4 regions of the Rhizobium sp. NZLR1b genome follow, and region 4 is predicted to be linked to each of the others. Evidence: predicted binding sites of a transcription regulator. Region 4 holds the regulator's gene; each other region holds the start of a gene.

Region 1 (8,020 bases), on a different contig from region 4:
GGCGCAACTGCATGGGCTGACCATCTCAGCGCCGCCGCTTTCGCTGCCGGCCGATCCGGTGACCATGCTCTACCGCCGGGTCGACCAGGCCGACGGCCGGGCGCGCTGGTTCCGCCGCCTATTCCTCGACGTCGCCGGCGAGGCGCTCGTAGCCTCCGGCTGCCGCGTCTCGATCATGAGAGCGGCGGCCTAAGCAATTCCAGGAAAAGTGCGAAGCGGTTTTCCGTCCGGAATTGCGTAGAAATAATAAGCAATTCCAGGAAAAGTGCGAAGCGGTTTTCCGTCCGGAATTGCGTAAAAATAAAATGCTGATCCCTATTATAGCTCGCCTTTGTGGAAATAGGCTTCGAGGCGGTAGCCATCCGGGTCGATGATGAACGCGGCGTAATAAAAGCGTCCATAATCCGGCCGGATACCCGGTTCGCCATTGTCGGTGCCGCCGGATGCGACTGCGGCCGCGTAAAAGGCATCGACCGCCGCCTCGTTCGGCGCGACGAAGCAGAAATGCAGCCCGGATCGCATATCGGCAACAACCGGTTGCTCGACCTGCATCACCCAGAGCCCGACCTGTTCCGGGCCGTAGCCGATCATCTTGTCGGAATTGGATAGGCGCTCATATCCGAGCGGCGCCAGTGCCGCATCATAGAAACGGCGGGCTCTTTCCAGGTCTTTTACGCCGATGGAGATATGATCGAACATGGACTGCGAACCCCCTATCTTCTGCTAATCCCCAAAGGACTGCTCACACCCAAGATGGCTCGACGCTAAAATCTTTCAACCGCTGTCTCAAAGCATGTCGCGCAAAACTGCGCTTGCGGTCGACCATTCCGGCCGCGCCTTCCGCCTGCGGCAAAGCCTGTGGCTGGACATTGCCGCATCCGCCCAGGTCTCGTTCTAAACGGCGCCCTCAGCGACGCTTTGCATGTGCTGCAGGTTCGTCACCTCATAGGTCCAGACTCGAAACGCCTTCAGCACATGCGGTCCGAAGGAATTGATGAGCGGTATGTCGGCGGCGTCGCGCCCGCGCGCGACGATGATACGACCGATCCGCGGCGTGTTGTTGCGCGGATCAAATGTATGCCATGCGCCATCAAGGAAGACCTCGATCCAGGCGCTGAAGTCCATCGGATCGACGACGGGAATACCGATGTCGCCGAGATGGCCATTGATATATCGCGCAGGAATGTTGAGGCAACGGCACAACGCCACCGCGAGATGCGCAAAGTCGCGACAGACGCCGACACGTTCGTGGAACGCCTCGAAGGCTGTCCGCGTCGATCGCGCCCGCATGTAGTCGAATTGGATATGGCCGTGAACGAAGTCGCAGATCGCCTGAACGCGGCCCCAGCCGGATGAGACGGTGCCGAACATATCCCACGCGATTTGACTGAGACGATCCGTCTCGCAATAGCGGCTGCCCATCAGGTAGACGAGGCAATCATCCGGCAACTCCGAAACCGGGATTTCCCTGGCGCCTAGCAGCGACCTGTCCGGTTTGCCGTCGTCTTCGATCGTCGCATCGCCCCATATGGTCAGGTCGCCCGCTGGGGCAACCAGCCGAAGACAGCGGTTGCCGAAGAGGTCGCGATAAGTCGAAGTGGCAACATCGGGCGTGGTGAATACCGTTTCCGGAATTCTGATGTCGGCCGCACGATCCTCATGAACCGACAACAGACACACCAATGCGGTCGGCTGCGGGCAGGTCAGCGTCATTTCATAGCCGTAACGGATCAACATGGAACGTTCTCCGCCGCAGTTGGAGTGTAGAAGGCGCGGCGGCGGCAGGAATAGGCTTTGTGTGCCACGTGCTGAATCGAGTTGCGCAGGGCGTCGAAAGACGAAAGCCACCTCGTTTCCGAAGGCTCGGTTCTTTGCAATGCAGCGTCGGATTTCGCCAGCGCGCCAGCCTCGATGAAGAACAATACCTGGAACATGCCGTCATGGCCGACAAAGCGCACAGCATTTCTCACCGAATCGAAGCTGCGGCTTTGGCTCAGAAAAGCTAGCGCCATGGTTGAACCGGCGGGATCTCACAAGCACTCCGGGCGGCGTCCGACAGCCTCAGCCATTCCTTCCGATATCCTATGCTGAGAAGATTGAAGGACATCATGTCTCTCCTGGCCTCCGAACGGCTCTTGCCGATCATGACATGGTCGGCGTGCACTGGAACGCTCGCAGAGACACGATAGACGGTCCACGAACGGGCGGATTCGATCCGGCGGTCGTGTTCGATCTCCATGGAGTAGCGGCCGTGCGCACCACATTTGCTTTCCCATGTGCAGACGGCAAAGGCATTCCGTCTTCGTTCGGCTTCGTCTTCATGGCTGTTCACGATGTCAACCTTTCGTCATTCGGGCCATTGCCAAACGTCCTCTCGATCAGTGTTGCGCCGCTGCCGGCGGGCGATAGGTTTACCGGTTCCAGGCTATCTTCCGTCGCGACCCGCTCATGACGTTCATCGTCACTGCGGATGCGGTATTGCAGCACATTTCCTCTCAGAGGCAGCGTGGCGGTAATGCGGTATGTGTCGGGGAGCTTGGAGGGGACTCCTAAGAACTGACCTTCAACCGGACAGTCTGCCCCACCTTGAAGATATGTGTTGCTTCCTCGCGTCGGATTGAGCGTCCATTGCGTTGCGGGATGCGGGTAGCGGTCATGACGGTTTGTGGTCCTTTTCGAGTGCGCTTTCGAGATCTGACAGGTGGATTGGCACCATCTGCTGCGTCGAACTCTGCCCGGCGATCGCCGGCAGGTGGATAAAGGCGCCGACCCGTCGCCAGGCAAGCCTGGAAACGCTATCGATCAATTCCTCATCATAATCGACGCGGTATTCTCCAGCTGGCTGCGCCCCGTCGAAACCGGGCAGGCGGAATGGAGACGAAAAGCGGACGACCGTTTGTGTGGTGCGACTTGTCACGGCTGAGGCCTCCGCAGGAATACATCGATGCGTTTCCTGTATCGTTGGGATCCGAACCGGACGACCTCGAGGCTGCCGGTACATCCGCGGTCAGCGCCGAGCTCATTCCGGATCGGAATAGGCGAAATCAACGCCGGAACGACGTATAGATCGCATCGAGAATTCAGTGGTGATGGCGGGTCGTAGGTCTCTGACACCGCGAAGCCAAATCGGCCAAATCGACGAGGCCAATCATTGCGCCTCGATTGAGTTTAAATCAAGATAAATTCAGAATTATCTATGAAAAACGCTAAATTAACTCTTCGCTCACCCAGATAAATGGAGCGCGATGGCTTGAAAAATTCTATCCATTTCCTGATTATTACAAAATATCCCGTCGGATTGATTTCATGAATTTTTCAAAAAATTTCCCGCGCGAACATTATTTCTTGGCACTCCTATCAATCGAGTGCCACGAGAGTTATTTATAGGCTGCAGCCGCCATAAGCGCCGGCAGCAGAAAGATCTCTATGAAATTCCGTTCACTTCACGACCGCGTCGTCATTCGACGTGCGGAAGGCGATGTCAAATCCAAGGGCGGGATCATCATTCCAGACGCCGCTAAGGAGAAGCCGCAGCAAGGCGAAGTGGTCGCGGTCGGCCCCGGCCTGCGCGACAAAAACGGCAATCTGGTCCCGCTCGACGTTAAGGTCGGTGATCTCATTCTGTTCGGAAAATGGTCGGGGACGGAGGTCACGATCGATGACGAAACCCTTCTGATCATGAAGGAAACCGACATCATGGGCATTGTCGAAAAGATCGGAGAGGCCTCTCAAAAAGCCGCCTGATCGATCGCATTCCGATCCGTATCTCAAGACCGAACTCGACGTCGTTGAGGGCATGCAGTTCGACCGTGGCTATCTCTCGCCCTATTTCGTGACCAATGCCGAGAAGATGCGCGTGGAGCTGGAGGAGCCCTACATCGTCGTTTACGAGAAGAAACTCGGCAGCTTGCAGTCGATGCTCCCGATCCTGGAGGCCGTCGTGCAGACCGGCAAACCGCTTCTGCTCATCTCGGAGGACGTCGAAGGCGACGCACTGGCGACGTTGGTCGTCAACAAGCTGCGCGGCGGGTTGAAGGTCGCGGCCGTCAAGGCGCCAGGCTTCGGCGACCGCCGCAAGGCCATGCTGGAAGACATTGCCGTGCTCACGGCCGGCCAGATGATTTCCGAGGATCTAGGCATCAAGCTTGAGAACGTCACGCTCGATATGCTCGGCCGCGCCAAACGCGTGCTGATCGAAAAGGATAGCACCACGATCATCGACGGTTCCGGCGAGAAAGCGGCCATCCAGGCCCGCATCCAGCAGATCAAGGCGCAGATCGACGAGACCACCTCCGACTACGACAAGGAAGAACTGCAGGAACGGCTGGCGAAACTCGCCGGTGGCGTTGCGGTCATCCGCGTCGGCGGCGCGACCGAGACGGAGGTCAAGGAAAAGAAGGACCGCATCGATGACGCGCTGAACGCCACTCGTGCCGCGGTCGAAGAGGGCATCGTGCCCGGCGGCGGCGTGGCACTGTTGCGCGCGAAGTCGGCGCTAACGGGACTGACCGGGGAGAACGCCGACGTGACAGCCGGCATCTCGATCGTGCTCAGGGCGCTCGAGGCCCCGATCCGGCAGATCGCCGACAATGCAGGGTTCGAGGGCTCGATCGTCGTCGGAAAACTCGCCGGCAGCAATGATTACAATCAGGGCTTCGACGCACAGACGGAGACCTATGTCGATATGATCGAGGCCGGCATCGTCGATCCCGCCAAGGTCGTGCGTACGGCTCTGCAGGACGCCGGCTCGATTGCAGCACTTCTGATCACCGCCGAGGTGATGATCGCCGACATCCCCGCAAGAGACTCTGCCCCTGCAGCCGGAAGTGGCGATATGGGCTATTGAGAACACCTGAGCCGTTTGGCCAGGGTGGTCCGACGGTGGAACCCGAACAACAGAGAGGGAGAATTCCAATGTCCATGCAGAGCAGCAGTAAGACATCGATCACCCAGCGTTTCGACAGTTACCAGCCATCCAAAACGTTACTCGTCTGGGCCTGCGTCGTCACAGCGATCGCCACGATGATTATCGGCTTCAGCTGGGGAGGTTGGGTCACAGGCGGCACGTCGAGCAAAGCGGCCGCCGCCGCCAGCGACATCGCACGCGGGGAGCTGGCGTCGGCCATTTGCGTCGAGCGGTTCAATGCGGCGCCGGATGCGAGTGCTAAACGTATCGAGTTCAGGGCGATTACCGAAGGCTACAAGCAGCGTCAGTTCGTTGAGGCCGGCGGTTGGGCGACCATGCCGGGGCAGACCTCAGCCGACAGCCGAAGTGTCCAAGGCTGCGCCACTGCGCTTGCCGTCTAACATCGTTTTTCCAGAGCGCTCCGATATGTGTGCGGAGCGCTGCCACCGTCAAAGCTGGAAATGACCAAAGCTGGAAATGACCAATGATCCGTTTCGTGAAAAAGAGCGACCCGCAGCCAGCCGCAGAAGACGCCGGCGAGGACTGCTTCGAGAAAGTCCGCGAGGCAGCAGCCGATGGGCATAAGAAAGCAGCCAACGATAGCCTCCGTAGCCGGGCGCCGCGGGCGGCGGAAGATGACGACCGGCTTATCGGAAATGGCGTCCTTGAGTCGGCCTCCAGACAGGCGGGATGTGGCCAATTTGGATAAGCGCCGGCGGTCTTCACGACGCCTGGAGCGACCTTACTGCAGCTGCGGCTTCTTGAGAAAGCTGTTGCGGTCGGCGGATTTGATGCGCAGCCAGGCTTCCCGGCCGTTCCTGAGTATCCGGATCGGAATCTCAGCGCCGGCCGGGCCGCTGCTCCAAACCTTGCGATAGAAGTCGGCCAGACCATCGACCTCTTCGTCGCGGATCTCCGAGATGATGTCGCCCTGTCGCAGGCCGGCCTTTGCGGCCGGACCGTCTTCGGCAACGCTCATCACCACCACGCCGCCATTGCTCTCGGCGGAGAATGCGCCGAGCCAGGGCCGCGGCGGCTTGTTGACCCGGCCGCGGTTCAGCAGATCGTCGAGGATCGGCGGCAAAAGGTCGATCGGCACGACCATATTGATATCGGCGACCTCGTCGCCCTGGCTCATCTGCAGGCGAAGCGAACCGATGCCGAGAAGCTTGCCGTCCGAACCGATCAGCGCCGCACCGCCCCATGAGGGATGGGCCGGCGCCGTGAAAATCGCTTCGTCCAGCAGATATTCCCAGTAGCCGGCGAATTCCTGCCGGGCGACGATGTTTGCCTCGACGAATTCTCCGATGCCATCGGCAAGCACGACGGGATCGCCGGCCTTGGCGCTTGCCGCGTCGCCGAGATCCACGGCCGGCGCATCAAGGGGCCCAAGCGCCTGCACCAGGCCGAAGCCGCTTTCCTGATCATAGGCGAGTGCATGCGCGGGAACGACGCGCCCGTCATGGGTGGTCAGCCAGACCTCTTCGGCCTCGGTGATGAGATAGCCGATGGTCAGCACCAGCCCATTGTCGCGAATGACCACGCCGCTGCCCTCCCGGACAATGCCCAGCGTCTCCGCTGTGAAGGCATCTTCCGGAATGGAAGAACGAACGGCCACGACTGACCGCAAAATCGGATCGATATTCATGCTTTCATCCCGATGAGGCACCGGCGCGAAAGGATGAAAGCCGGCGCATTTCACCCTGAATAAGTAAGAAGACGGACGGGTGGCGGCAAGGCTGCAGCGGATGGAATTTCCAAATCGGGGAAACCCAGGGGATGCATTCAATGCGCGATCAAATACGTTGTAAATGGCCGTTCCGTGCCAAGGTTCGGCACAACCAAACTTGTGGACGCGATATTTTTGATGACAGCGTCACCGTGCAACAATATACGGTCAATCCTATCAGGAATCAGGCTGACACGGATTTACGACATGAAAGACTGGCATCCCGATCTCAGCCGCAGCAGCAGCCCTCGTTATATGGCGATCGCCGATGTGATCGAAATGGATCTGCGCAGCGGCCATCTGGTGGCCGGCGACCGGCTGCCGCCGCAACGCGAACTCGCCAAGCGGCTGAATGTCGATTTCACGACGGTGGCGAGAGGTTATGTCGAGGCGCATAAGCGCGGGCTTGTCGATTCGCATGTCGGCCGCGGCACCTTCGTCACCGGTGGCGCCGATAAGGAGCGCCAAGGTTTCGCGCCCGGCGCCGCCCCCGATCCGCGCCGCGCATCCGTCGTCGATTTCTCGATGAACATGCCGCCGGAACCGAACGATCCGGAACTGCTCGCCCGCATGCGCGAGGGCATGTCGGCGGTGGCCGCCAACCTCATTCCGCTTCTGCGCTATCAGGGTTTTGGCGGCTCCGGCATGGACAAGGATGCCGCCGCCGCCTGGCTCAGCCGTCGCGGGCTGGTGCCCTCGCAGGAGCGGATATTCGTCACCCCTGGCGCCCATCCGGCCCTGCTGGCGATCTTCGGCCTGCTGGCAAAGCCGGGTGAAACCGTGCTTTCGGAAATCATTACCTATCCTGGCATGCGATCGATCGCTGCCCAGCTGCGGCTCAATCTGACCGGTCTGCCGATGGACGAGGACGGTATCCTGCCGGACGCTTTTGCCGAGGCCTGCGAGAGATTGAAGCCGAAGGCACTCTATCTCAATCCGACGCTGCAGAACCCGACGACGCTGACGATCCCGGCCAAGCGCCGTGAGGAAATCTCAGCTGTTGCCCGCAAATACCACGTGCCGATCGTCGAAGACGATGCCTACGGCTTCATTCCGCTGCAAGGCCCGGCGCCCCTCGCGGCAATAGCCCCCGATCTCACCTGGCATATCGGCGGACTGGCGAAATGCATCGGCGCGGGTCTGCGCCTTGCCTATGTCGTGGCGCCGGATAGCAAGGCCGTTTGGCCCTTCGTCAGCGCCATGCGCGCCAACAATGTCATGGCCTCGCCGCTGACCGTGGCGCTCGCCACCCGTTGGATCGAGGACGGCACCGCCGATACGATCCTGCGTTTCATCCGCGCCGAGGCCGCCGCCCGCCAGCAGATGGTCGCTGCCATCCTGCCGGCCGACAGCTACCGCGCCGATCCGATCAGTTTCAATATCTG
Region 2 (7,173 bases), on a different contig from region 4:
GGACGAACGCGTTCACAGCGTGCTTTTCAACTGGTATCCGGCCCGGTCTGACGAGTCGCGATCAGAACGATGCAGGTTAATAATTCGCGATGCGTCCTTGGAGCTTATCCCGTGTTTCTTCGCGAAGTAATCGACATCGTAAGGATCGGAGATTTTCCTGCGTGTCTCCCGTTCGGTCAGAGGATCTCGCCGCATTTTGGTCTCCTTGGGGCAATTTGGAATTTGCCATCCGACGATGGCTGCGCCGGACCAGTTTGGCGATAGTGAAGATCGTTTCTAACCCCTTTGGCGAGCTTTCTGCTCGGAGTGTTGCAGGGAAGACTCAAGCTGTTCAGGTCTAAGCCAAAGCAGCGCCTGCGAACGTCCCTTTGAGGCATCAATTGTGCGACCCTACCCATGGCGCGGACGCTGGAGCAGGCCTGCATGTAGCTGAGCCTCTGCGATCAAGCGCCTCACGGCCTTCGATCGGTTCAGGGCTCGATCTGCATAGCGTTCAAGCAGAACCCCTCAAACTTTGCGCCAGACGCATGGGTGGCGTGAGTTATCGTCACTGTTTTAAACCGATTGAAAGGACTATATTCCAATCATCGAAACGACGCCGGGACCAAGGGTTGCTGACGTCAAAAGCTCTCCGGAAAGGGGATTATTATGAACGTAGCACGCTCTTTCAACAACTGGCGCAAGTTCCGTCAGACCGTTACTGAACTTGGCCGCATGTCCAGTCGCGAACTGCAAGACCTTGGCATTGACCGCGCGGATATTCGCAGCGTTGCCCGCGCATCGGTTGCTCGCTAACAGGGGTACTTGCCCACTTTTGATTGCTTCTACGCCCGCTGATGATGCGGGCGTTTTCGTTTCAAGATAGTGAGAGCTTATCTCATTCAACTTCACGCTTTTGCGAGATATGGAGCTATGGCTCCCGCGCATACCTGCACTGCAGCATTGAGACTGTTAAATCCGCGACGATAGCATATCTTAATCCTCATCGAAGCAATGCACCTCCTCCCGCAGAGCTTCGTGTTTCAGACGGCCCACTCCTCCTCCCAAGGGACGTCTATTGGAACAGCGGCACTCCTCCTCCCAGTCGTTGTTCGGTTCTTTTTGAAAGCCTGCCGCACCTCCTCCCGCGGCAGGCTTTTTCGTTTTGGGACGGGCGTTCGTCGGTGTCGCTTGGCAGTTTGAGGGGTAATTGGGGACGAGAGCACCGAACCCCACTTGAAAACCCCTCAGCGGCTCGTATTAGGCTGACTGTGCAGCAGCTCCGGCCCCTGGTGCGGTGATCCGTGTCAGGGAACCTTGCCAAACATCGCGAACGTTTCGTGCTGCCACGGACCATTCAGATGCCGCCACGGATCAAGGCCGACAATCTCGATAGGATGCGGTCGAAATTCTCTCACGAGCGACACGTGCAAAGTATCCGCTACCAACCTCGTGACCTTGTTCTGGATCGTGATGTGGGGCTGCCACTTCTGCATGTCCTGGCCACCCAACCAGGGGATGAACTCACCCCGCAGCTTGGCGTGGATGCCCTGAAGGTCCGGGCTCGCAATCGTGAAGGCAACGCCAGTGCCGAGATGACGAAGGCACTGACGTCGGCTGTGATTGGGCTATATTTGGCTGAAGCCTATTCGCCAGGCAGGTGTTCGATACGGTCCATGCCCTGAGCAAAGAAGGTTTGTCATGCTCCGAGATAGCACGTCGCACCGGATATGGCCGACGCAGCATCGCGAAATGGCTGACTTTCGAATCCCCACCCGATCGACGCAGGGCTGCACTGCAGCCCACATTCCCTTTATACTTCGAAGCGTTTCTTACCCAGTGTTGGAAAGATGGCAATCGCTGCGGGCGGTATCTGTTTCACGATATCAGGCATACATACGCGCCGATGCATGAGAGCATATACATCTCACGTCGATTTCGACCCTTCTTGCAGACTTGGCCCTAGCGATCTAGGTGCGCTACCGCGTACGGTCTTCGACCGCGCTGCAACTCAATGGGCTCGACAAATACCGGCATGACACGAATCCTCGCTGGCACTCTCAACGCAAGACTGCTAAGGTGAGGTATCGGGATTGGCCATTCGGCCGCGACCCCGTTGAGGAACCCCAAAATGATTAATACCATTTTCCGGCCGCTGCACGACCGCGTCGTCGTGCGCCGTATCGAGGCTGAAGCCAAGACCAAGGGCGGGATCATCATTCCCGACACCGCCAAAGAGAAGCCGCAGGAAGGCGAAATCGTCGCCGTCGGCACCGGCGCACGCGACGAGAGCGGCAAGATCGTTCCCCTCGATGTCAAGGCGGGCGATCGCATCCTGTTCGGCAAGTGGTCCGGCACCGAGATTAAGTTCAACGGCGAAGACCTGCTGATCATGAAGGAAGCAGACGTCATGGGCGTCATCGCCTGATCTTCGGCCGCTTCCTTATTTCCTTTTGACGAAGACCATGGGGCCAATGGCCCGGGAGTTATTCCATGTCTGCGAAACAGATCAAATTCGGCCGTGATGCACGCGAGAAGCTGCTGCGGGGCGTCGATATTCTTGCCGATGCAGTGAAGGTCACGCTCGGTCCGAAGGGCCGCAACGTCGTGATCGACAAGTCCTTCGGCGCACCGCGCATTACCAAGGACGGCGTCGCTGTCGCCAAGGAAATCGAACTGGACGACAAGTTCGAAAACATGGGCGCCCAGATGGTCCGCGAAGTCGCTTCGAAGACCAATGACGTCGCTGGCGACGGTACCACCACAGCTACCGTTCTCGCCCAGGCGATCGTTCGCGAAGGCGGCAAGGCCGTTGCAGCCGGCATGAACCCGATGGACCTGAAGCGCGGCATCGATCTCGCCGTTACCGCGGTCGTGAAGGACCTGCTGGCCAAGGCCAAGAAGATCAACACATCGGAAGAGATTGCCCAGGTCGGCACCATCTCGGCCAATGGCGAGAAGGAAATAGGCCAGTATATCGCCGACGCAATGCAGAAGGTCGGCAATGAGGGTGTGATTACCGTCGAAGAAGCCAAGACCGCCGAAACCGAGCTCGAAGTCGTCGAAGGCATGCAGTTCGATCGTGGTTATCTTAGCCCCTATTTTGTCACCAATGCCGAAAAGATGGTGGCTGAACTGGAAGATGCCTATGTGCTGCTGCACGAAAAGAAGCTCTCCAATCTGCAGGCCATGCTTCCTATCCTGGAAGCAGTCGTTCAGAGTGGCAAGCCGCTGCTCATCATTTCCGAGGACGTCGAAGGCGAAGCTCTCGCGACGCTCGTCGTCAACAAGCTGCGCGGCGGCCTCAAGATCGCTGCCGTCAAGGCTCCTGGCTTCGGCGACCGCCGCAAGGCCATGCTGGAGGATCTGGCGATCCTGACCGGCGGCACTGTCATCTCCGAAGACCTCGGCATCAAGCTCGAAAACGTCACGCTCGAGATGCTCGGCCGTGCCAAAAAGGTCTCTATCACCAAGGAGAATACTACCATCGTTGATGGTGCGGGCACCAAGGCGGATATTGACGGTCGCATCGGCCAGATCAAGGCTCAGATCGAGGAAACCACCTCCGACTACGACCGCGAGAAGCTGCAGGAACGCCTTGCCAAGCTCGCTGGCGGCGTTGCCGTCATCCGCGTTGGCGGCTCGACGGAAGTTGAAGTCAAGGAAAAGAAGGATCGCATCGACGACGCGCTCAACGCCACACGCGCGGCTGTTGAAGAAGGCATCGTTCCAGGCGGTGGCACAGCTCTGCTGCGCGCTTCCATCGTCCTCGATATCAAGGGCGAGAATGACGACCAGAACGCCGGTATAGCGATCATCCGCAAGGCACTTCAGTCGCTGGTTCGCCAGATTGCCGAAAACGCCGGTGACGAAGGTTCGATCGTGGTCGGCAAGATCCTGGAAAGCAATACCGACAACTTCGGTTACAACGCTCAGACGTCTGAATATGGCGACATGATCGCCATGGGGATTGTCGATCCGGTAAAGGTTGTGCGCACCGCCCTGCAGAACGCGGCTTCGGTTGCCGGCCTGCTGGTGACCACAGAAGCCATGATTGCCGATCTGCCGAAGAAGGATGCTACCGGCGGCGGCATGCCTGACATGAGCGGCATGGGCGGCATGGGCGGCATGATGTAACGGGTCCGCTCCGGAGCTCCCGGAATTACTCCGCAGCTTGGGCTTTTATCAAAGCCCAAGCTGCGCCAATAAAAAGCAAGACGTTATAATATCCACGGACCGCGTCCGCGGCCGAGCGGCAGATGGCAATTGCCACAGGATGCTGAGTTACCAGTCGCGGGTCCAGGTCACCGTTTGTGATCCTGTGGTAAGACCCGCGAAGCGGCTCACAGTGCCGGCGCCCGATACCTATCGCGCCAATGGTAGTAACCGGCTGCGCGCCCCGCGGTCCAAAATCGTCCTGCTCAACGCGGCTGACAGTGTTCGCGGTAACTTTTGCTAGATCGCCTGGTCGGTCGCCGGCAAGACGGCGCGAAAGATTGCGATCGGTACCGTCTATCCCGCCACGATCGGCATGCTGCCGTCCTTCCTCTCAGGCATTGCCCGCAAATATCCCGATATCCGCCAGCATATCGAAAGCGGTACCACCGATGACAGTATCCGCCATATCGAGGCAGGCCGCATCAATCTCGGCTTCATCCGGCAGGTGGAGCGGCTCCTTACGCTTCTTTCTCGTTATCTCCTGGCCGTTCCAGGCCATTGTCCGCCAAGAGCGAGACCGCCATCGAGGATGGAGAAGATCATCTCCTTCTCCCGCCAAAACCCCTCCTACAGCGAGCGTTATTTTGCGGAAAAATTCAAGGAGCACGATCTGAGCGGCAATGTCGCCTACCCCTGCGGCGACACCTTCTCGCTGTATCGCTTCTCTCCGCCGGGCTTGGCATCGGTTTCGTCCCGGAATGGACGCAGGATCTGCCGAACCGCGGGTTCGAGCTGAAGAGGGTGAGGGGTGTCGGTTCAAGATCGGGGCTCGGTGTCGCCTGGAACAGAAAAGACCCAACCGCCTCGCGTGTCGACCCCATCGATATTGCACGCTCGCTCGTGCGGCCGGGCCGTTAATGGAGGTCGAGCCGCTGCTCGCCAGCGCTCTTTTTGTTCAGCAAAAGCCGTTCAATTTGAGGATCTTATAGGCGTCGATTGCAGCCCGAAGCTCGTCCTCCGAATTCCGATCTCCGCTGTTAGCGTCAGGATGGTGCATCTTTAGCTTCTGCTTGTAGCGGCTTCTGATTTGCTCGGGGCTTGCCTCCGGCAGAAGGCCGAGTGTTTCGAACGCTTTGGCTTCCAGCACTTTCAGCTTGCGCCGTTGAAGATCCGCTCTTGCCCCCTGACGTTCTGCAGCGTTTCTGCGGGCATTCATCGCCTTTGCAGAACCAGATCGGACCGTGAAGGGGAGCGCTGCCTCCGCAGGCTGACGGATCCTGCTTCCCCAGGTCGGACGGGCGCCGCTTGCCGCTTCTCTCTGATAGCGAGCGACGACAGGATCGGACAGATTGCTCGCAAAATTGTAGCCTCTGCCGTAGTCCTTCATATGCTCGGCACAGAAGAGCAGATACAATCCCTCTCCATCCCGTCCGACGGGAGCGCGGTGAATGCCGCCCTTTTGGCACCCGTCCCATTGGCATTTCGGACCATCCGGCTTCCGGTTCGAATCTGTCTTTTTGCGGAGGGGTCGCAAGCCAACGAATATTTTGGAATCTGAATTCATCGCGCCTTATATGACTGCTTCCGTGACGCTAACAAGGCAAGGCGAGTGCAGGACACAGCTTCAGTAGTTCGCCTCTACAGGTCAGGTAGGGCGAGGGTTCGAGCAAACGCACTGCCGGGGGACGGCGAATCTCACTTCCATACGTCACGTGTAATCAGGGATCATCGGTCAACCGACCTGCTCCACCGATAGCGTTCCCGCTAAAAGCGGCCGGATCAATGACTTTGCAGAAACAGTTGGATCGAGCCAGTCGGCCCACGCGTTGCGCTCGAGGATGACAATCTGCCGGTCGTGGTACGGCGCGATGTCCGGCCCCGGCTCCATCGTCAGCATAGTGAAGGCCTGGCCGATCTCCGGCGTTTCGCGCCAGATGCCGGCGATGCAGAAAATCGGCTCGTCCTTCTTGGTAAACAGCCACTTGTCCTTGCGCTTCTTTTTGGCATCCTTTGGATCCGTGAACTCGTAAAAGCCGTCGGCAACGATAAGGCAGCGATTGGAGGTGAACTCCCGTCCCTCCGAACGGAAATTATAGACCGGCCGCTTGTTCGGCCCCGGCCAGCTCCAGCGCCGCTGCACGAGCTCGGCCTCGTCGCGGACACCATCGATCGTCCTGACGATGGGGCCGGCATCGGTTATCTTGATGTCTTCGCGCGCTTCGAGGTTCGGCGCGCCTTCACCGAAACGGATCTTGATCTTGAGGTGGGCGAAATCCTCGACAACCGAGGCGACATCCACCATCAGCCGATAATCATTGCACATTGCTCTTCCCTTCGAATGTGGGTGCCATCACCTCACGACCGAGGCGCTGCAGGTGCAATATGTGCTCGGATTGTATGCGCTCCAGCAGAACGAGGAGGTCTTCAGCTTGTCTTGTCGGCAGGGGGAGACCAGCCAGTCTTTTGATCAGCGCAGTTTGGCGCGCGACGATGGCGGCGCCATCGCGAACATGCCGCATGACCATCTGAAGTTCGGTCTCATTTGGGCGCATCCATTGAGAGTAGCAGCTTTTCGGCTATCCGCACACGATTATCCATCGACCTTGTCTAATGTACGCGTTCCTGATATGTTCCAATCACTATGAACGCGACCGTTTTCCAGTCCGACGCCCCACTCGACAAGCGCCGCGTCATCATAAGACGCCATGACGGCGATGTGGAGATGGTGGAACTGCCGTGGGGACTGCGCCCGCGCGACGGCGGCCCCCGCGCCGTCAACGTCGTCCGATCGGAAGGACGGACGTTCCCGACCCACCGCTGCCTGGTGCCGGCCTCGGAGTTTCGCCATAAGAGCTTCAGCTTCTCGCTCACCAATGGCGACTGGTTCTATTTCGCGGGGATCTGGCGGCCGGCAACCGAGGACTGGCCGGAGGCCTACGCCATCCTGACGATTGAAGCGAACCCTGATATCGCGCCGTTCCACGACCGGCAGATGGCGGTGCTGACACGGCACCAACGCATGGCCTGGCTCGACGA
Region 3 (8,020 bases), on a different contig from region 4:
CAGGCTCGATGGCGCGTCGCAGTAGAGCGCATCCTTGCGGACATCGAAATAGAAGGCCGACAGCTCGACATTGGCGAAATCGATCAGTGCGCGGGCGATCTTCTTGAAATCGAAGGCATCGTAGTTTTCGCGCACCAGCTCGTCGAGTTCGGCAAGCCGGTGCAACATTAACTGCTCCAGCTCCGGCAGATCGGCAAACTCGATCTCCTCGCCCGTGTCGTGGGCGAGCGTGCCGAGCATCCAGCGGATGGTGTTGCGCAGCTTGCGATAGGCATCGACATTGGTCTGGATGATCGTCTTGCCGACGCGCAGGTCGTCGGCATAGTCCGAGGTCATGACCCAGAGGCGCAGGATGTCGGCGCCGGCGTCCTTCATCACTTCCTGCGGCGCGGTGACATTGCCCTTCGACTTCGACATCTTTTCGCCCTTCTCGTCCATGGTGAAGCCATGGGTAAGGACGGCGTTATAAGGGGCGCGGCCACGGGTGGCCGCCGATTCCAGCAGTGACGAATGGAACCAGCCGCGATGCTGGTCGGAACCCTCGAGATAAAGGTCGGCCGGCCACTTCAGGTCCGGGCGGTCTTCGAGCGTGAAGGTGTGCGTCGAGCCAGAATCGAACCAGACATCGAGGATATCCATGACCTGCGTCCAGCGGGCATGGTCATGATCGTTGCCGAGGAAGCGCTCCTTGGCGCCTTCGGCAAACCAGGCGTCGGCGCCCTCCTGTTCGAAGGCGTCGAGGATGCGGGCGCTGACGGCTTCGTCGACGAGGACCTCGCCCTGCTCGTCGGCAAAGACGGCGATCGGTACGCCCCATGCTCTTTGACGAGAAAGAACCCAGTCCGGGCGGCCTTCGATCATGGCGCGCAGGCGGTTCTGGCCGGCGGCGGGCACGAAGCGGGTGTCGTCGATCGCACCGAGAGCGCGCGAACGCAGCGTCGTGCCGTCGGCAAGGGTCTTGTCCATATGGACGAACCATTGCGGCGTGTTGCGGAAGATCACCGGCTTCTTCGAGCGCCAGGAATGCGGATACTGATGCTTCAGCCGGCCGCGGGCAAAGAGCGCGCCGCGGGCGATCAGTTCCTTGATGACGCGGTCGTTGGCATCGCCCTTCTTGCCGTTATCGTCGATGACGCGTGCGCCCTCGAGGCCGGGGGCATCCGATGTGTAGAAGCCGCCGTCGTCGACCGGGAACGGGATTTTGGAGTCGATGCCACGAGCCTCCAGCGTGCGGACGGCCGACATCCAGGCATCGAAGTCTTCGCGGCCGTGGCTGGGTGCCGTGTGCACGAAACCGGTGCCGGCATCATCGGTGACGTGATCGCCATCAAGCAATGGCACGGCGAATTCATAGCCTCCGTCCAGACCCTTGAAGGGATGGGCACAGGCCATCGCTGCGAAGTCGGCCGCAGAGACATCGCTCAGGCGCTTGTACTGCAGCTTGGACTTGGCGAAGGATTCCTCAGCCAGCTTGTCGGCAAAGATCAGCTTTTCGCCGGGACGCGGACCAAAATCGTTCTCGGCAGCCGTTACCTCGTAGAGACCGTAGGAGACACGTGCGGAAAAAGAGATCGCGCGGTTGCCGGGGATCGTCCAGGGCGTGGTCGTCCAGATGACCACGAACGCATCCTTGAGCGCAGCCGGACCTTCGACAACGGGGAATTTCACCCAGATCGTGTCGCTCTCGTAATCCTGGTATTCGACTTCGGCCTCGGCCAGCGCCGTGCGCTCGACGACCGACCACATGATCGGCTTGGAGCCGCGATAAAGCTGGCCGCTTGCGGCGATCTTCAGGAGTTCGCCGGCGATGCGCGCTTCCGCGTGGAAGTTCATCGTCGTATAGGGATTATCGAAGTCGCCTTCGATGCCGAGACGCTTGAACTCTTCGGCCTGGGTCTTGATCCAGCCGGTGGCAAACTCACGGCATTCGCGGCGGAATTCGTTGACCGGGACCTCGTCCTTGTTCTTTCCCTTCTCGCGGTACTTCTCTTCGATCTTCCATTCGATCGGCAGGCCGTGGCAATCCCAGCCGGGCACGTAATTGGCGTCGTAACCGCGCATCTGGAACGAGCGGTTGATGACATCCTTGAGGATCTTGTTCAGCGCGTGGCCGATATGGATGTTGCCATTGGCATAGGGCGGGCCGTCGTGAAGCACGAACTTTTCGCGGCCGGCGGCCGAAGCGCGCAATTTCTTGTAGAGACCCATCTCCTGCCAGCGTTTGACCAGCTCCGGCTCCTTCTGCGGCAGGCCGGCGCGCATGGGGAAATCGGTTTCGGGCAAATAGAGGGTCTTCGAATAGTCGATCTTTTCGGCTGTGTCGGTCATATCGGACAATCGTTTCTGGCGGCCCAGGAAGGGGCGCAACGGGCGTGAAAAAGCTGGTGACGGAAGCGCTTGTATCCAAGCGCCAAAAACCCGGACCTTCCGGCCGCTTAGCGCGCGCGGAAGGCCGGGCCGATAATTCGCATCGTCATCGCCAGCCGAAATTTCGTCATAGCGGCGGTTCATAGGCGTTTTTGCCTGGAAAAGGAAGAGCAGAATTCGCGGTTGCGCCATCGGCATCGGTGGCAGGAATCGCTGGTCTCCCCGCTGCCGCCACGCTCACGGCGACGTCAGGAAAAACAAAGCTTCCGGTCGAGTTCGCCCAGCGGTTTCACACCGGAAAGCAGCGCCCTCGCCTCCTCCTCGTCGCGCTTGATCTGGGCGACCAGCGGATCGAGGCCGTCGAATTTCAGCTCGGGTCTGATATAGCCGAAGAAGGAGACGGCGCAGCGCTGGCCGTAGAGATCGCCACTGAAATCGAAAAGGTAGGTTTCGAGCAACGGTGCACCGTTTTCCGTCACCGTCGGGCGGCGGCCGTAGCTTGCGACGGCGTCGTGCAGCGTGCCGTCCTGGCGGCGGAAGCGGACGGCGTAGATACCGGCGGCGAGTTCGACCTCCGGCGGCAGGCGCATGTTGGCGGTGGGAAACCCGAGCTGCCGGCCGAGCTTTTCGCCGTCGATCACCTCGGCCTCAACCGTATAATGATAGCCCAGCATACCGGCGACTTCGCTGACATTGCCGTCGCTTAAAAGCGCGCGGATATGGCTCGACGAGACGACGTCGGCGTTTTCGTCGCGGAAGGCGTCGATCAGGGTGACGCCGAAGCCATAGGTCTGGCCGGCATTCATCAGGAAGGCCGGACCGCCCTCGCGGCCGCGGCCGAAATGGAAATCGAAGCCGGTGACGACCTCTGAGGCGCCGAGCCAATCCTTGAGGATCGAATGGATGAAATCATCGGCCGAGCGCTGCGAAAACTCATAATCGAAGGGATATTCGATGACGGCGCCGAAACCGAGCGTTTCCAGGATGCGGGCCTTCAATGGTGCGGGCGTCAGGCGGAAGACCGGTGTCTCAGGCCGGAAGACCGTGCGCGGATGCGGCTCGAACGTCAGCACCAAAGCGGGGATACCGCGGGCCCTGGAGATTTCGAGCGCGCGGCTGAGCACCGATTGGTGGCCACGGTGCACGCCGTCGAAATTGCCGATGGCAATGACGCCGCCCTTTAGATGGGCAGGCAAGGGTTCCCGGGTTTCATTGCGGTGGAAGACGGTCATCGGCTGGCTTCTCTTTATGCAAGGCGTGGCATCCACCACTTCGGCGCGGCTTTTTCCCGATCGAGATAGGCGTTGAGGATCGCCTCGTCGGTCTCGCCGTTCAGGGTGTATTCCTTGGCGTGGATACCGCCGCTGATGTAGAGAAGGTCGAGGCCGTAATTCAAGGCGCCGCGCACATCGGTCGGCATGCCGTCGCCGATCGCCAGCACGCGGTCGACCGAGAAATCGCCGCGAAGCTCGCGGGCAGCGGCCAGCGTCGCCTCATAGATCGGCCGGTGCGGTTTTCCGGCGATGCGGGTGCTGCCGCCAAGCTGCTCATAATAGGCGGCCATGGCACCGGCGCAGGGGATGATGCGGTGACCACGCTCGACGACGAGGTCGGGATTGGCGCAGATCATCGGCACCTCGCGGGCTTTGAATTCCAGAAGCATGTCGGTGTAATCCTCCGGCTTCTCAGTCTCGTCGTCGAAAAAGCCGGTGCAGACGAGCGATTGCGCTTCGCCCGCCGGCTTGCGCTCGACGCCGATGCCTTCGAGAAGCGCCTTGTCGCGCTCGGGGCCGAGCAGAAAGACCGTCTTCGGCCCTTCGGCGATCAGCCGGCGCGTGACGTCGCCGGAGGTGACGATCCTATCATAGGCGCCGTCGGGAACGCCGATCTGGCGCAACTGCTCGACCACCTGCCAGGAAAGGCGCGGCGAATTGGTGATGAGGACGACGACGACGCCGTTGGCGCGCGCCGCCTCAAGGGCTGCGGCTGCCTTCGGAAACGGATCGACGCCATTGTGAACGACGCCCCAGACATCGCAGAGCACCACGTCGTAATGACCTGTTATCTCCGAGAAGTTTTCTATCCGCCTGGCCATTCCGATTTCCCGATTTGCTGCAGTCACCGGTGACATTGCAAAGGCGCAAGGCGATGGCAAGGCATTTTCTTCGCCGTCGACCCGCCGCGCCGGTTTCGGCGGCAATCTCCGCAATTCTTCCGCCTCTTCACAATTCCGGCACAAAAATTCGTGATTGCTCTCATTGACTCCTTTCGGAGCCATCCCTAAATGCTCGTCGCTAGCACTCACCGCAAGGGAGTGCTAACATCTATCCATGTGGGCCGCTCCGGCCCGCGAATGTCATTCGATCGAGGGATTAGACAATGGCAAGCACCAACTTCCGCCCCCTTCACGACCGCGTCGTTGTTCGCCGCGTTGAGTCCGAAGCCAAGACCAAGGGTGGCATCATCATTCCCGATACCGCCAAGGAAAAGCCGCAGGAAGGCGAAATCGTCGCCGTCGGTTCCGGCGCGCGCGATGAGTCCGGCAAGGTCGTCGCACTCGACGTCAAGGCTGGCGACCGCATTCTGTTCGGCAAGTGGTCCGGCACCGAAGTCAAGATCGACGGCGAAGACCTTCTGATCATGAAGGAAGCCGACATTATGGGCATCATCGGCTGATCAGCCGCTGGCCTTCCGACGTAGCCGACGGGTCCAGAACCCGGACACTCGAAATGAGGAGTTTCAATCATGGCATCTAAAGAAATCAAGTTTGGTCGCACCGCGCGCGAAAAAATGCTGCGTGGCGTCGACATTCTCGCCGATGCAGTCAAGGTAACGCTCGGCCCGAAGGGCCGTAACGTCATCATCGACAAGTCCTTCGGCGCTCCGCGCATCACCAAGGACGGCGTTTCCGTCGCCAAGGAAATCGAACTCGAAGACAAGTTCGAAAACATGGGCGCACAGATGGTCCGCGAAGTTGCTTCGAAGACCAACGACATCGCCGGTGACGGCACCACGACCGCAACTGTTCTTGCCCAGGCGATCGTTCGCGAAGGCAACAAGGCTGTTGCAGCCGGCATGAACCCGATGGACCTGAAGCGCGGCATCGACCTCGCTGTTGCTGACGTCGTGAAGGATCTCCAGGCCAAGGCCAAGAAGATCTCCACTTCGGAAGAAGTTGCACAGGTCGGCACGATTTCCGCAAACGGCGACAAGCAGGTCGGTCTCGACATTGCTGAAGCCATGCAGAAGGTCGGCAACGAAGGCGTCATCACGGTTGAAGAAGCCAAGACCGCCGAAACCGAACTCGAAGTCGTCGAAGGCATGCAGTTCGACCGCGGCTACCTCAGCCCCTACTTCGTGACCAACCCGGAAAAGATGATCGCCGACCTCGAAGACGTCTTCATTCTCCTTCACGAGAAGAAGCTCTCGAACCTGCAGTCGATGCTTCCGGTTCTCGAAGCTGTCGTTCAGACCGGCAAGCCGCTCCTGATCATCGCTGAAGACGTCGAAGGCGAAGCCCTCGCAACGCTCGTCGTCAACAAGCTGCGCGGCGGCCTCAAGATCGCTGCCGTCAAGGCTCCTGGCTTCGGCGACCGCCGCAAGGCCATGCTCGAAGACATCGCCATCCTGACCGGCGGCACCGTGATCTCCGAAGACCTCGGCATCAAGCTCGAATCCGTCACGCTCGACATGCTCGGCCGTGCGAAGAAGGTTTCGATCTCCAAGGAAAACACCACGATCGTCGACGGTTCGGGCGCCAAGTCCGACATCGAAGGCCGTGTTGCCCAGATCAAGGCTCAGATCGAAGAAACCACCTCCGACTACGACCGCGAGAAGCTGCAGGAACGTCTTGCCAAGCTCGCCGGCGGCGTCGCCGTCATCCGCGTCGGCGGCTCGACGGAAGTTGAAGTGAAGGAAAAGAAGGACCGCATCGACGACGCGCTCAACGCGACGCGCGCTGCCGTTCAGGAAGGTATCGTCCCCGGCGGCGGTATCGCTCTGCTGCGCTCTTCCACGAAGATCACCGTCAAGGGTGCAAACGACGACCAGGAAGCCGGCATCAACATCGTTCGCCGCGCCCTGCAGTCGCTCGTTCGTCAGATCGCTGAAAACGCAGGCGACGAAGCCTCGATCGTTGTCGGCAAGGTCCTCGACAAGAACGAAGACAACTACGGCTACAACGCCCAGACATCCGAATATGGCGACATGATCGCCATGGGTATCGTCGACCCGCTCAAGGTTGTCCGCACGGCGCTGCAGAACGCTGCTTCTGTCGCATCGCTGCTGATCACCACCGAAGCCATGATCGCCGAACTGCCGAAGAAAGACTCGGCTGGCGGCGGCATGCCGGGCGGCATGGGCGGCATGGGCGGAATGGACATGATGTGATAGGCCTACGGCCTTCACAGCATCGTTCATGAAACCGCCCATCATCTAAAATGGGTCAGCGCGTCAAGCGCGCTGAACGGGCGGAATGGACATGATGTGATAGGCGAAAGCCTGCACTGCCATCATTCCGGTCTCCGGAACAGGAAGGGCGGCCCTCGGGTCGCCCTTTTCTTTTGCGCGCATTTCCCGTCTCCGGCGATTCGGTCCGTTGTGCGCAATTTCATGGCGCGTCGCCCGCTCCCGCCCGGGAAGCTTTCGCGAGGCTTGCGTTGCCGCGCTTTTTCAAGCCTCTGGTCTTGGCGGGAGATTGCGGCGTTGCGGCGCCCTTTCTCACCTCATGTCGAGTGGAACCGCATCCAAAGCCCGCAAAATTGATGTTTCGGCGCCGCTTCCCCGCTGGATAGGCTGAGGATGCCGGCATCCCAGGAAAAATGCCGATCCGAACACCCCTTAAAAAGCCGTTGCCGTTTGTTCAAAAGCTCCTATAAATCCGCGCTGCAATTGAAGTGCGCCCACCAAGCGGGCGCGAGAGTCGATCCTTGACGTTCCGCAGGCCCGATGGCCGCGGCAACGATCGCAGGTAAAAGCACGGGCATCATGCCTGCTGCTGCGTGATCCTGTTTTTGTGTTTACCGAGCGTGCGGCGGAGGAGCTGCATGCGAACGGGGGAACGCCTTGTTTAAGATCGCCAAAGCCAATGCAGCCGTACCTTTGACACCCGGCTCGCTTGAGCACCACAATCAAAATGACGAGATCGTGGCGCAGTTTTCGATTTCCGAAGCCTGGACCGGAGATTTGTCGAGCGGCATGTTACGTCTCGGCGAATGGAGCGCGATGCTGCACGGCCTCTCCGCACAGGAATGCGGGCTCCTAAGCCTGATCCGCTGCTACGATACCAAGGACCGCGGCCACATCTTGGAACTGTTCGAGCAGGCGGCGACACGCTGCTCCTCCTTCTGTTTTTCGACGACGATCATCATGCCGAACGGCTTGCGCCAGCCGCTGTTCTGCATGGGCGAGTCGAACGGGCTCGAAGAGAAATACAGCGGCAGCATGGTCGGCGTCTTCATCTTTCCGCGCTTCAAGCTTGAAGGCGCAAGGCAGATTGCAAGCCACCGATAGAGGCCGGAGGTAGAACACCAAGGCCGTCCCGATGGGCGGCCTTTCTGCTTTGCGGCGGCCTGTTCGTCACTCCGGCTTGACCGGAATGTTGAGCCCCTTCTCGCTGGCCGGGCGGGCGATGCAGCGCTGCAGCCAGTCCATG
Region 4 (8,020 bases):
CGCCGACGCGCCGATTGCCCGCAAGCTGGTGACCGCCGAACATGTGCACGGCAAGACCGGCCTCGACGGTCCTGATCTCGCCGAGCCGACGATGGCGCTGCAGCCCGGCCATTCCGTCGACTTCATCATCGAGACGCTGCGCCTGGAGCCGGAAGGCACGGTGACGCTCTGCACGCTCGGGCCGCTCACCAATATCGGCATGGCCTTGCAGAAAGCACCCGATATCGCCCCGCGCATCCGCGAACTGGTGATGATGGGCGGCGGCTTCTTCGAGGGCGGCAACATCACCCCGGCGGCCGAATTCAACATCTATGTCGACCCCGAGGCAGCCGATATCGTCTTCCGCTCGGGCGTCCCGATCGTGATGATGCCGCTCGACGTGACGCACCAATTGCTGACCCGCAAGGACCGGGTCAAGCGCATGGCCGAGATCGGCACGGCGCCGGCAAAGGCCATGGTCGAGATGCTGGAATTCTTCGAGCGGTTCGACATCGAGAAATACGGCTCCGACGGCGGGCCGCTGCATGACCCGACAGTCGTCGCCTACCTGCTGAAGCCGGAGCTTTTCAACGGCCGGGACTGCAATGTCGAGATCGAGGTTCACTCCGAACTCACCGCCGGCATGACCGTCGTCGACTGGTGGCATGTCACCGAGCGCAAGCGCAATGCGAAAGTCATGCGCCACGTCGATGCGGACGGCTTCTTCGATCTTTTGATCGAACGCTTCGCCCGCATCTGATTTTTTGGATGTCCGTCTCTTGAAGAGAGGACAACGGCAACCTCAGGCGTCCTTCTCGTCGAAGACCGAATTGGTCTCGGCTTCGGCCGGCTTCGGGCCGCCCTTGGCAACGCCGACCATGGCTGGGCGCAGCACTCGCTCGCCGATGGAAAAGCCTGCCTGCACGACCTGGACGACGGTGTTGTTCGGCACGTCGGGGTTCGGCACCTCGAACATCGCCTGATGGAAATTCGGGTCGAACTTCTGGCCGACCGGCTCCAGCTTGCGAACGCCATGGCGTTCGAGAGCCGACAGCATGGCGCGCTCGGTCATCTCCACACCCTCGATCAGCGTCGTCAGGCCGGCATCGGCCGCGTCCTTGAGCTCTGGCGGGATGGCATCCAGCGCCCGGCGCAGATTGTCCGAGACGGCAAGCATGTCGCGGGCAAAACCGGCGACGGAATAGGACTTGGCATCCTTGACCTCGCGCTCGGTGCGCCGGCGCAGATTGTCCATCTCGGCAGCAAGGCGCAGATAGCGGTCGCGCAGTTCGCCGTTTTCGGCTTTCAAAAGCTCGAGCGGGTCCGGCTGGGTGGCCTCTTCCTGCGCAATATCGTTCTCGACGTAGGCGGCAGCGTCGGCTGCGGCATCGGCCGCAGTTGCGTCAGGTCCGTTTTTCGTCGTGTCATCGGTCATGACGGTCTCCGGTTGGTGTCTTCAGATGCGCCCGATATCGAGGTTTGACCGAAAAAAATCAAGTCTGCGTGACAAAGAAGCGAAAATTCTGCGCCTGTACAGCGCCACTCTCGTCAGATGCCCAACGGACGCTGTCGAACTTTGAAGGGCTGCGACGTCAAAGCGGCATCAAAGGGGATTGCGCGAAAGGCGGGAGACGAGCTGGGCGGTGTAGTCCACCATCGGCACGATGCGGGAATAATTGAGCCGCGTCGGACCGATGACGCCGACGGCGCCGACGATACGATCGTCATCGTCACGATAGGGCGCGACGATGAGCGAGGAGCCTGACAGCGAGAAGAGCTTGTTTTCCGAACCGATGAAGATACGCACGCCCGAACCGGTTTCGGCGAGATTGAGGATCTCGATCAGGCTGTCCTTCTTTTCGAGATCGTCGAACAGCAGGCGCAGCCGGTCGAGATCCTCGGCGCCGGCGAGGCCTTCGAGCAGGTTGGCGCGGCCGCGGATGATCAGCTGCGTCGGCTTTCCCTCGTCCGGGCTGCCGGCCCAGACAGCGATGCCGCGCTCGACGAGATCACGCGACAGGGCATCGAGCTCGTGACGGACGTTATCCTTCAGCTGGCTTAATTGTTTGCGGAGCTCCGGCAGGGTCTGGCCGGACATGTGGGCATTGAGAAAATTCGCCGCCTCCGCCAGCTGCGAGGAGGTGACCCCCGCCGGCAGCTCGATGATTCGGTTTTCCACCTGATCGTGATCGCCGACGAGCACGGCCAGCGCCTTTGTCGGTTCAAGCCGGATGAACTCGACATGTTTCAGCACCGGATCGCTTTTCGAGGTGATGACCAGGCCGGCGCCGCGCGAAATGCCGGACAGCATGCGGCTTGCCTCGTTCATCATCGATTCCACCGGATTGCCGCCGCTTTCGGCCCGCACCTGCCGATCGATATTGGCGCGGTCCTCGGCGGAGAGATCACCGACCTGCATGAAGGCATCGACGAAGAAGCGCAGGCCTATCTGGGTGGGCAGCCGGCCGGCGCTGGTATGCGGCGAATAGATGAGGCCGAGATCCTCGAGATCGCTCATGACGTTGCGCACCGAGGCCGGCGACAGCGACATCGGCAGCAGGCGGGACAGATTGCGCGAACCGAGCGGCTCGCCGCTCTCCAGATAACCCTCGACGATGCGGCGAAAAATTTCCCTGGAGCGCTCGTCGAGCGCAGCAACAGCATCCGAAACCGATGTCGACCTGATGCCCATGAACCTCTCGAACCCGCGCTGATGATATTTCCCGAAAGTAAGTCAAACTCGCAGCCGTGGCAAAAGGGAATTTGCAAATGAGCGCCGCCAATCGTAGAAGCGGTCAACAAACCCCAGGAGATAAGAATGCGGCCTTCAGGCAGAAAAATCGACCAGATGCGCAAGGTCTCGTTCGAGCGCAATTTTTCCAAGCATGCGGAAGGCTCCTGCCTGGTAAAATTCGGCGATACGCATGTGCTCTGCACGGCCAGCCTCGAAGAAAAGACGCCGCCATGGCTGCGCAATTCCGGCAAGGGCTGGGTCACGGCCGAATACGGAATGCTGCCGCGGGCGACCGGTGAACGCATGAAGCGCGAGGCCGCCGCCGGCAAGCAGGGCGGCCGCACCCAGGAAATCCAGCGGCTGATCGGCCGGTCGCTACGCGCCGTCGTCGACCTGCAGGCGCTCGGCGAACGGCAGATCACGCTTGATTGCGATGTCATCCAGGCCGATGGGGGCACCCGGACGGCTTCGATCACCGGCGGCTGGATCGCCCTTTACGACTGCCTGAAATGGATGGAAAGCCGCAACATGATCAAGGTCGACCGGGTCCTGAAGGATCATGTCGCCGCCATCTCCTGCGGTATCTTCGCCAGCCAGCCGGTGATCGATCTCGATTACCTCGAAGATTCCTCGGCCGAGACCGATGCCAACTTCGTGATGACCGGCACCGGCGGGATCGTCGAGATCCAGGGCACGGCCGAAGGCACACCGTTCAGCGAGGGCGAATTCACCTCGCTGATGCAGCTTGCCAGAAACGGCATCGGCGAACTGGTCGCGCTGCAGAAGCAAGCCGTCGAAGGATGAACCCCATGCTGGAAGGCATGTTGGAAACGGCGCTCTATGCACGCGATCTCGATCAGGCCGAGACGTTCTACGAAGACGTTCTCGGACTTGAAAAGATCGCCCGCGCCGCCAACCGGCATGTCTTCTTCCGCTGCGGCCCCGGCGTTCTGCTGATCTTCAATCCTGAGGAAACGGTGAAGCCGCCGGCGCGGGATGCCCTGCAGGTGCCGCCGCACGGCACGACCGGACAGGGCCATGCCTGCTTTCGGGTGTCCGGCCGCAACATCGATGCGATGGCCGAACGGCTGAGAACGGCCGGCGTGGCGATCGAATCCGAAGTGCACTGGCCGAATGGCGGCCGCTCGATCTATTTCCGCGATCCTGAGGGCAACAGCCTGGAATGCGCGGAGGCGAAAATCTGGGGCATCGAACAGGACATCTGAATGCGCAAGCTTGAAACGAAGACCATCGTCGTCGCCAGCCACAATGCCGGCAAGATCCGCGAGATCCAGGAACTGATCGGACCGCTCGGCTTCACCGCCAGATCGGCTGCCGAGCTGAATTTCGTCGAACCGGAGGAAACCGGCACAAGTTTCGAGGAGAATGCGACGATCAAGGCGGTCGCCTCGGCCAATGCCGCCGGCATGCCGGCGCTTTCGGACGATTCCGGGCTGGTGGTCGATGCGCTTGACGGCGACCCCGGTGTCTACACCGCCAATTGGGCGGAGACATCAGACGGCACGCGCGATTTCGACATGGCGATGGCCAAGGTGGAAAAGGCGCTGCAGGATGCCGGCGCGACCAAGCCGGAACAGCGTACCGCGCGTTTCGTCAGCGTGCTCTGCCTTGCCTGGCCGGACGGCCACACGGAGCTGTTTCGCGGCGAGGTGGAAGGCAGCGTCGCCTGGCCGCCGCGCGGCACCCAGGGCTTCGGCTACGATCCGGTCTTCCAGCCCGAGGGTTACGACATCACCTTCGGGGAAATGAGCAGCGAGGAAAAACACGGCTGGAGCGCCGGCAAGCCGCAGGCGCTGTCGCACCGGGCCCGCGCCTTCAAACTCTTTGTCGAAACCTGCCTGGAGGCATAGGATCACTCCGTGGACAATTTCGACACGCCAAGCCTTTCGCGCGACGCCGCGCTGCTGCCCGATACCGGCGAGCCCGGCTTCGGCGTCTATGTGCATTGGCCCTTCTGCGCGGCGAAGTGTCCCTACTGCGACTTCAACAGCCATGTGCGCCACCAGCCGGTCGATCAGGAGCGCTTTACGGCGGCCTTCCTGAAGGAGATGGCGACGGTGCGGGCGATGAGCGGGCCGAAGACGGTGACGAGCATCTTCCTCGGCGGCGGCACGCCCTCGCTGATGAAACCGGAAACGGTCTCCGCCATTCTCGACGGCATTGCGCGGCACTGGCATGTGCCAGATGGCATCGAGATCACCATGGAAGCCAATCCTTCGAGCGTCGAAGCCGAACGCTTCCGCGGCTACCGGGCGGCGGGTGTCAATCGCGTCTCGCTCGGCGTGCAGGCGCTGAACGACCGGGATCTAAAATTCCTCGGCCGGCTGCATGACGTCGCCGACGCGCTGAAGGCGATCCGGCTGGCGCGCGACATTTTTCCGCGCATGTCGTTCGATCTGATCTACGCGCGGCCGCAGCAGACGGTCGAGGAATGGGAAAAGGAGCTGAAGGAGGCGATCTCCTATGCGGTCGACCATCTTTCGCTCTATCAGCTGACCATCGAGGAAGGCACGCCCTTCTACGGCCTGCATAAGGCCGGCAAGCTAGTCGTGCCGGATGGCGAGCAATCGGCAGTGCTCTACGAGGCGACGCAGGAGATTACGGCGCGCGAAGGCATGCCCGCCTATGAGGTTTCCAATCACGCCCGGCCGGGTGCGGAAAGCCGGCATAACCTGACCTATTGGCGCTACGGCGATTATGCCGGCATCGGCCCGGGCGCCCACGGCCGGCTGGCGCGTGGCCCGGAGAAGCTCGCGACGGCGACCGAGCGCAAGCCGGAAGCCTGGCTCGACATGGTCGAACGTGACGGCCACGGCATTCTCGATGAGGAACGACTCGGCTACGAGGAACAGTCCGACGAGTTGCTACTGATGGGGCTGCGGCTCAGGGAGGGCGTCGATCTTGCCCGCTGGCAACAGCTTTCCGGCCGCGACCTCGACCCGAAACGCGAGGAATTCCTGCTTGAACACAAATTCATCGAGCGGATCGGCAATTCACGCCTGCGCTGCACGCCGTCCGGCATGCTGATCCTCGATTCCGTCGTCGCCGATCTCGCCTGCTGACGCCCACGCAATGCATTGGTCCAGCGCGGCCGACATCGCGGGCCGCGCCGGAAAGCATTTCTCAGCCGTGGCCGGTGACGCCCGCCTTGAACAGGCTGCCGGTCGGCGTCTTCAAAAACATCTCCAGCGGAATATGCTCCTGGTGCAGGAACCCGGTCGCCGGCAGCAGGCCGTCGCGGACCATTTCGATGACGGCAACAACGGAGGCCGACGTCGTCCAGGCGATCGCCGTGCGGCGTGCGCCGGCAATCTCGATCGGGTAATAGGCGCGGACGAACTCCTTGCGGCGCAGGCTGCCGTTCTCCGTGCCCTCGGCGGCGACGTGGACATAGACGACATCGTCTTCAACAGGCGGCTTGGCATTGGTCAGGATCTCGCCGGCGAGCTTGCGCTTGTCGCGCATCAGAAGCTCGTGGAAGAAGAAGTTCATCAGCTCCATATGGCCGGGATACCGCATGGTCTTGTAATCGAGATTGTCGATCTTGCCGAGCATCGTGTCGCACATCGTGCCGAGACCGCCAGACGTCGTGAAGGCTTCGAGCTTGACGCCTCCGACATAGACGGTCTCGTGCCATTCCATCGGCGAGACGAGCTTGCGCACCCCGCCCTCGATGACCTCGCAATCGTTCAGATATTCGTTGACGACGCCCTCAGGCGACCAGTTGAAGGCATAGCCGAGCAGTCCGGTCGGATGCTGCGGCAAGGCGCCGACGCGCATGCGGATCGAACGGCAGCGATCGAAGCCGTCGGCAAGGCTTGCGCCGACGATGCCGACGAAACCCGGCGCCAGGCCGCATTGCGGCGCCATCAGGCCGCGGGCGGTCTTTGATAGTTCGATGATGAAATTGGTGGTGGGAACGTCTTCGGTCAGGTCGAAATAATGAATGCCGGCCAGATGGGCGGCGCGCGCCAATTCGATGTTCAGATGGTAAGGCAGGCAGGAGAGCACCGCCTCGACATTCGACAGCAGCTCGCCGACCACCTGCGGGTCGGAAATATCGCCGGCGCGGCACTTGAAGGGAACGTCGCTCAACGGCAATTGCGCATCGACGCCGATGACCTCGAAGCCGCTTTCATGCAACAGCGTCGCCGCCAGCCGTCCGACCTTGCCCAGGCCGAGAACGGCGATCTTTTCGAAACTCATTCATTCCTCCCACGCGCCATTCGGCGCTTCTTCATCTTGTATCGTCCCTCCAATACCGCCGCCGTTTTGAGCGACAGGCACTGGGAGGCCGGAGGTATAGAATAAAAAGCTCATAAAAGAAAACGGCCGGAATCGCTTCCAGCCGCCAAAGCTTTGCGAAAATCGGGCGATTATTCGTTAATCAACCGCTTCAACAGCTCGACTTCGTGCGAAAGCTTGTTGTCGCCCGAAATCAGCTCCTCGATCTTGCGCACGGCATGCAGCACGGTCGTGTGATCGCGCCCGCCGAAACGGCGGCCGATCTCGGGGAAGGAGCGCGGCGTCAGCGTCTTCGCCAGATACATGGCGATCTGGCGCGGCTTGACGATGACGCGGGTGCGGCGGTTCGAGACCAGTTCCTGGCGCGAGACGTTGTAGTGCCTGGCGACGATGCGCTGGATGTCCTCGATGCGCACACGGCGGGGCTCGCCGGAGCCGACGAGATGCGCGAGCAGCTCGTCGACGCGCTCGATCGACAGGTTCGGCTCGAAGGAGCGCCGGAAGACCAGCTGATTGAAAGCGCCTTCGAGTTCGCGGCCGCTGGCCGTGACGTTGCGGGCGACGTGCTGGAGCAGTTCGGCCGGAATTTCCAGCGACGGATCTTCGAGCCGGGCGGCCGCCAGGCGACGCTTGAGGATTTCGAGACGCATCTCGTAATCCGGCGCGTCGAATTCGATCGCGACACCGCCCTGCAGGCGCGAGCGAACACGCGGGTCGAGCGATTCCAGCTCCCAGGGCGCCCTGTCGGCGGCGACGACCACCTGCTTGGCGCTGTCGAGCAGCATGTTGAGGAGATGGCAGAATTCGTGCTGGATCATCTTGCCCTGCAGGAACTGCATGTCGTCGATGATCAGCAGATCGATGTTGCGCAGCGAATCCTTCAGCGTCAGCGCATCATTGTCGCGGATCGCGGTGGCGAAGCGCCACATGAAATATTCGGCCGTCAGATAAACGACGCGCAGAGCCCGCGGGTTCTGCACCGCCGCATTGGCAATTGCCTGCAACAGGTGTGTCTTGCCGAGGCCGACCGTCGAATGGATG

Evidence for each region. Region 4 encodes HrcA, which represses chaperone genes, less so after heat shock. Its sites were predicted from a motif close to GTTAGCACTCNCNNNNNGNGAGTGCTAAC; they were not measured.
Region 1: groES (co-chaperone GroES) is a predicted target of HrcA. The motif match lies at 3,345-3,373, and genes of this name have one in related genera.
Region 2: groES (co-chaperone GroES) is a predicted target of HrcA. The motif match lies at 2,030-2,058, and genes of this name have one in related genera.
Region 3: groES (co-chaperone GroES) is a predicted target of HrcA. The motif match lies at 4,661-4,689, and genes of this name have one in related genera.

The regions. Positions count from the first base shown of each region.
Region 1 covers NZ_JABDWC010000002.1:391,967-399,986, reverse strand. The annotation lists gene HJB84_RS04185 (LysR family transcriptional regulator) at 1-193, shown strand, start outside; gene HJB84_RS04180 (VOC family protein) at 319-699, opposite strand; gene HJB84_RS04175 (transglutaminase family protein) at 895-1,737, opposite strand; gene HJB84_RS04170 (DUF1488 domain-containing protein) at 1,731-2,012, opposite strand; gene HJB84_RS33965 (hypothetical protein) at 2,003-2,332, opposite strand; partial or broken gene HJB84_RS04165 (hypothetical protein) at 2,329-2,657, opposite strand; gene HJB84_RS04160 (hypothetical protein) at 2,654-2,917, opposite strand; gene groES (co-chaperone GroES) at 3,427-3,744, shown strand; partial or broken gene groEL (chaperonin GroEL) at 3,770-4,846, shown strand; gene HJB84_RS04145 (hypothetical protein) at 4,915-5,307, shown strand; gene HJB84_RS04140 (hypothetical protein) at 5,391-5,615, shown strand; gene HJB84_RS04135 (S1C family serine protease) at 5,649-6,554, opposite strand; gene HJB84_RS04130 (PLP-dependent aminotransferase family protein) at 6,843-8,020, shown strand, end outside.
Region 2 covers NZ_JABDWC010000049.1:416-7,588, forward strand. The annotation lists gene HJB84_RS33235 (DUF1127 domain-containing protein) at 649-795, shown strand; partial or broken gene HJB84_RS33920 (ISL3 family transposase) at 1,643-1,870, shown strand; gene groES (co-chaperone GroES) at 2,111-2,407, shown strand; gene groL (chaperonin GroEL) at 2,473-4,116, shown strand; partial or broken gene HJB84_RS33250 (LysR substrate-binding domain-containing protein) at 4,439-5,055, shown strand; gene HJB84_RS33255 (J domain-containing protein) at 5,093-5,701, opposite strand; gene HJB84_RS33260 (SOS response-associated peptidase family protein) at 5,870-6,460, opposite strand; gene HJB84_RS33265 (SOS response-associated peptidase family protein) at 6,779-7,173, shown strand, end outside.
Region 3 covers NZ_JABDWC010000028.1:39,354-47,373, forward strand. The annotation lists gene ileS (isoleucine--tRNA ligase) at 1-2,328, opposite strand, end outside; gene HJB84_RS28550 (bifunctional riboflavin kinase/FAD synthetase) at 2,616-3,599, opposite strand; gene HJB84_RS28555 (TIGR01459 family HAD-type hydrolase) at 3,614-4,462, opposite strand; gene groES (co-chaperone GroES) at 4,747-5,043, shown strand; gene groL (chaperonin GroEL) at 5,113-6,756, shown strand; gene HJB84_RS28570 (hypothetical protein) at 7,432-7,878, shown strand; gene HJB84_RS28575 (glutathione binding-like protein) at 7,945-8,020, opposite strand, start outside.
Region 4 covers NZ_JABDWC010000014.1:137,711-145,730, reverse strand. The annotation lists gene HJB84_RS20305 (nucleoside hydrolase) at 1-739, shown strand, start outside; gene grpE (nucleotide exchange factor GrpE) at 782-1,414, opposite strand; gene hrcA (heat-inducible transcriptional repressor HrcA) at 1,583-2,671, opposite strand; gene rph (ribonuclease PH) at 2,798-3,517, shown strand; gene HJB84_RS20285 (VOC family protein) at 3,514-3,939, shown strand; gene rdgB (RdgB/HAM1 family non-canonical purine NTP pyrophosphatase) at 3,940-4,584, shown strand; gene hemW (radical SAM family heme chaperone HemW) at 4,594-5,796, shown strand; gene HJB84_RS20270 (saccharopine dehydrogenase family protein) at 5,858-6,940, opposite strand; gene dnaA (chromosomal replication initiator protein DnaA) at 7,111-8,020, opposite strand, start outside.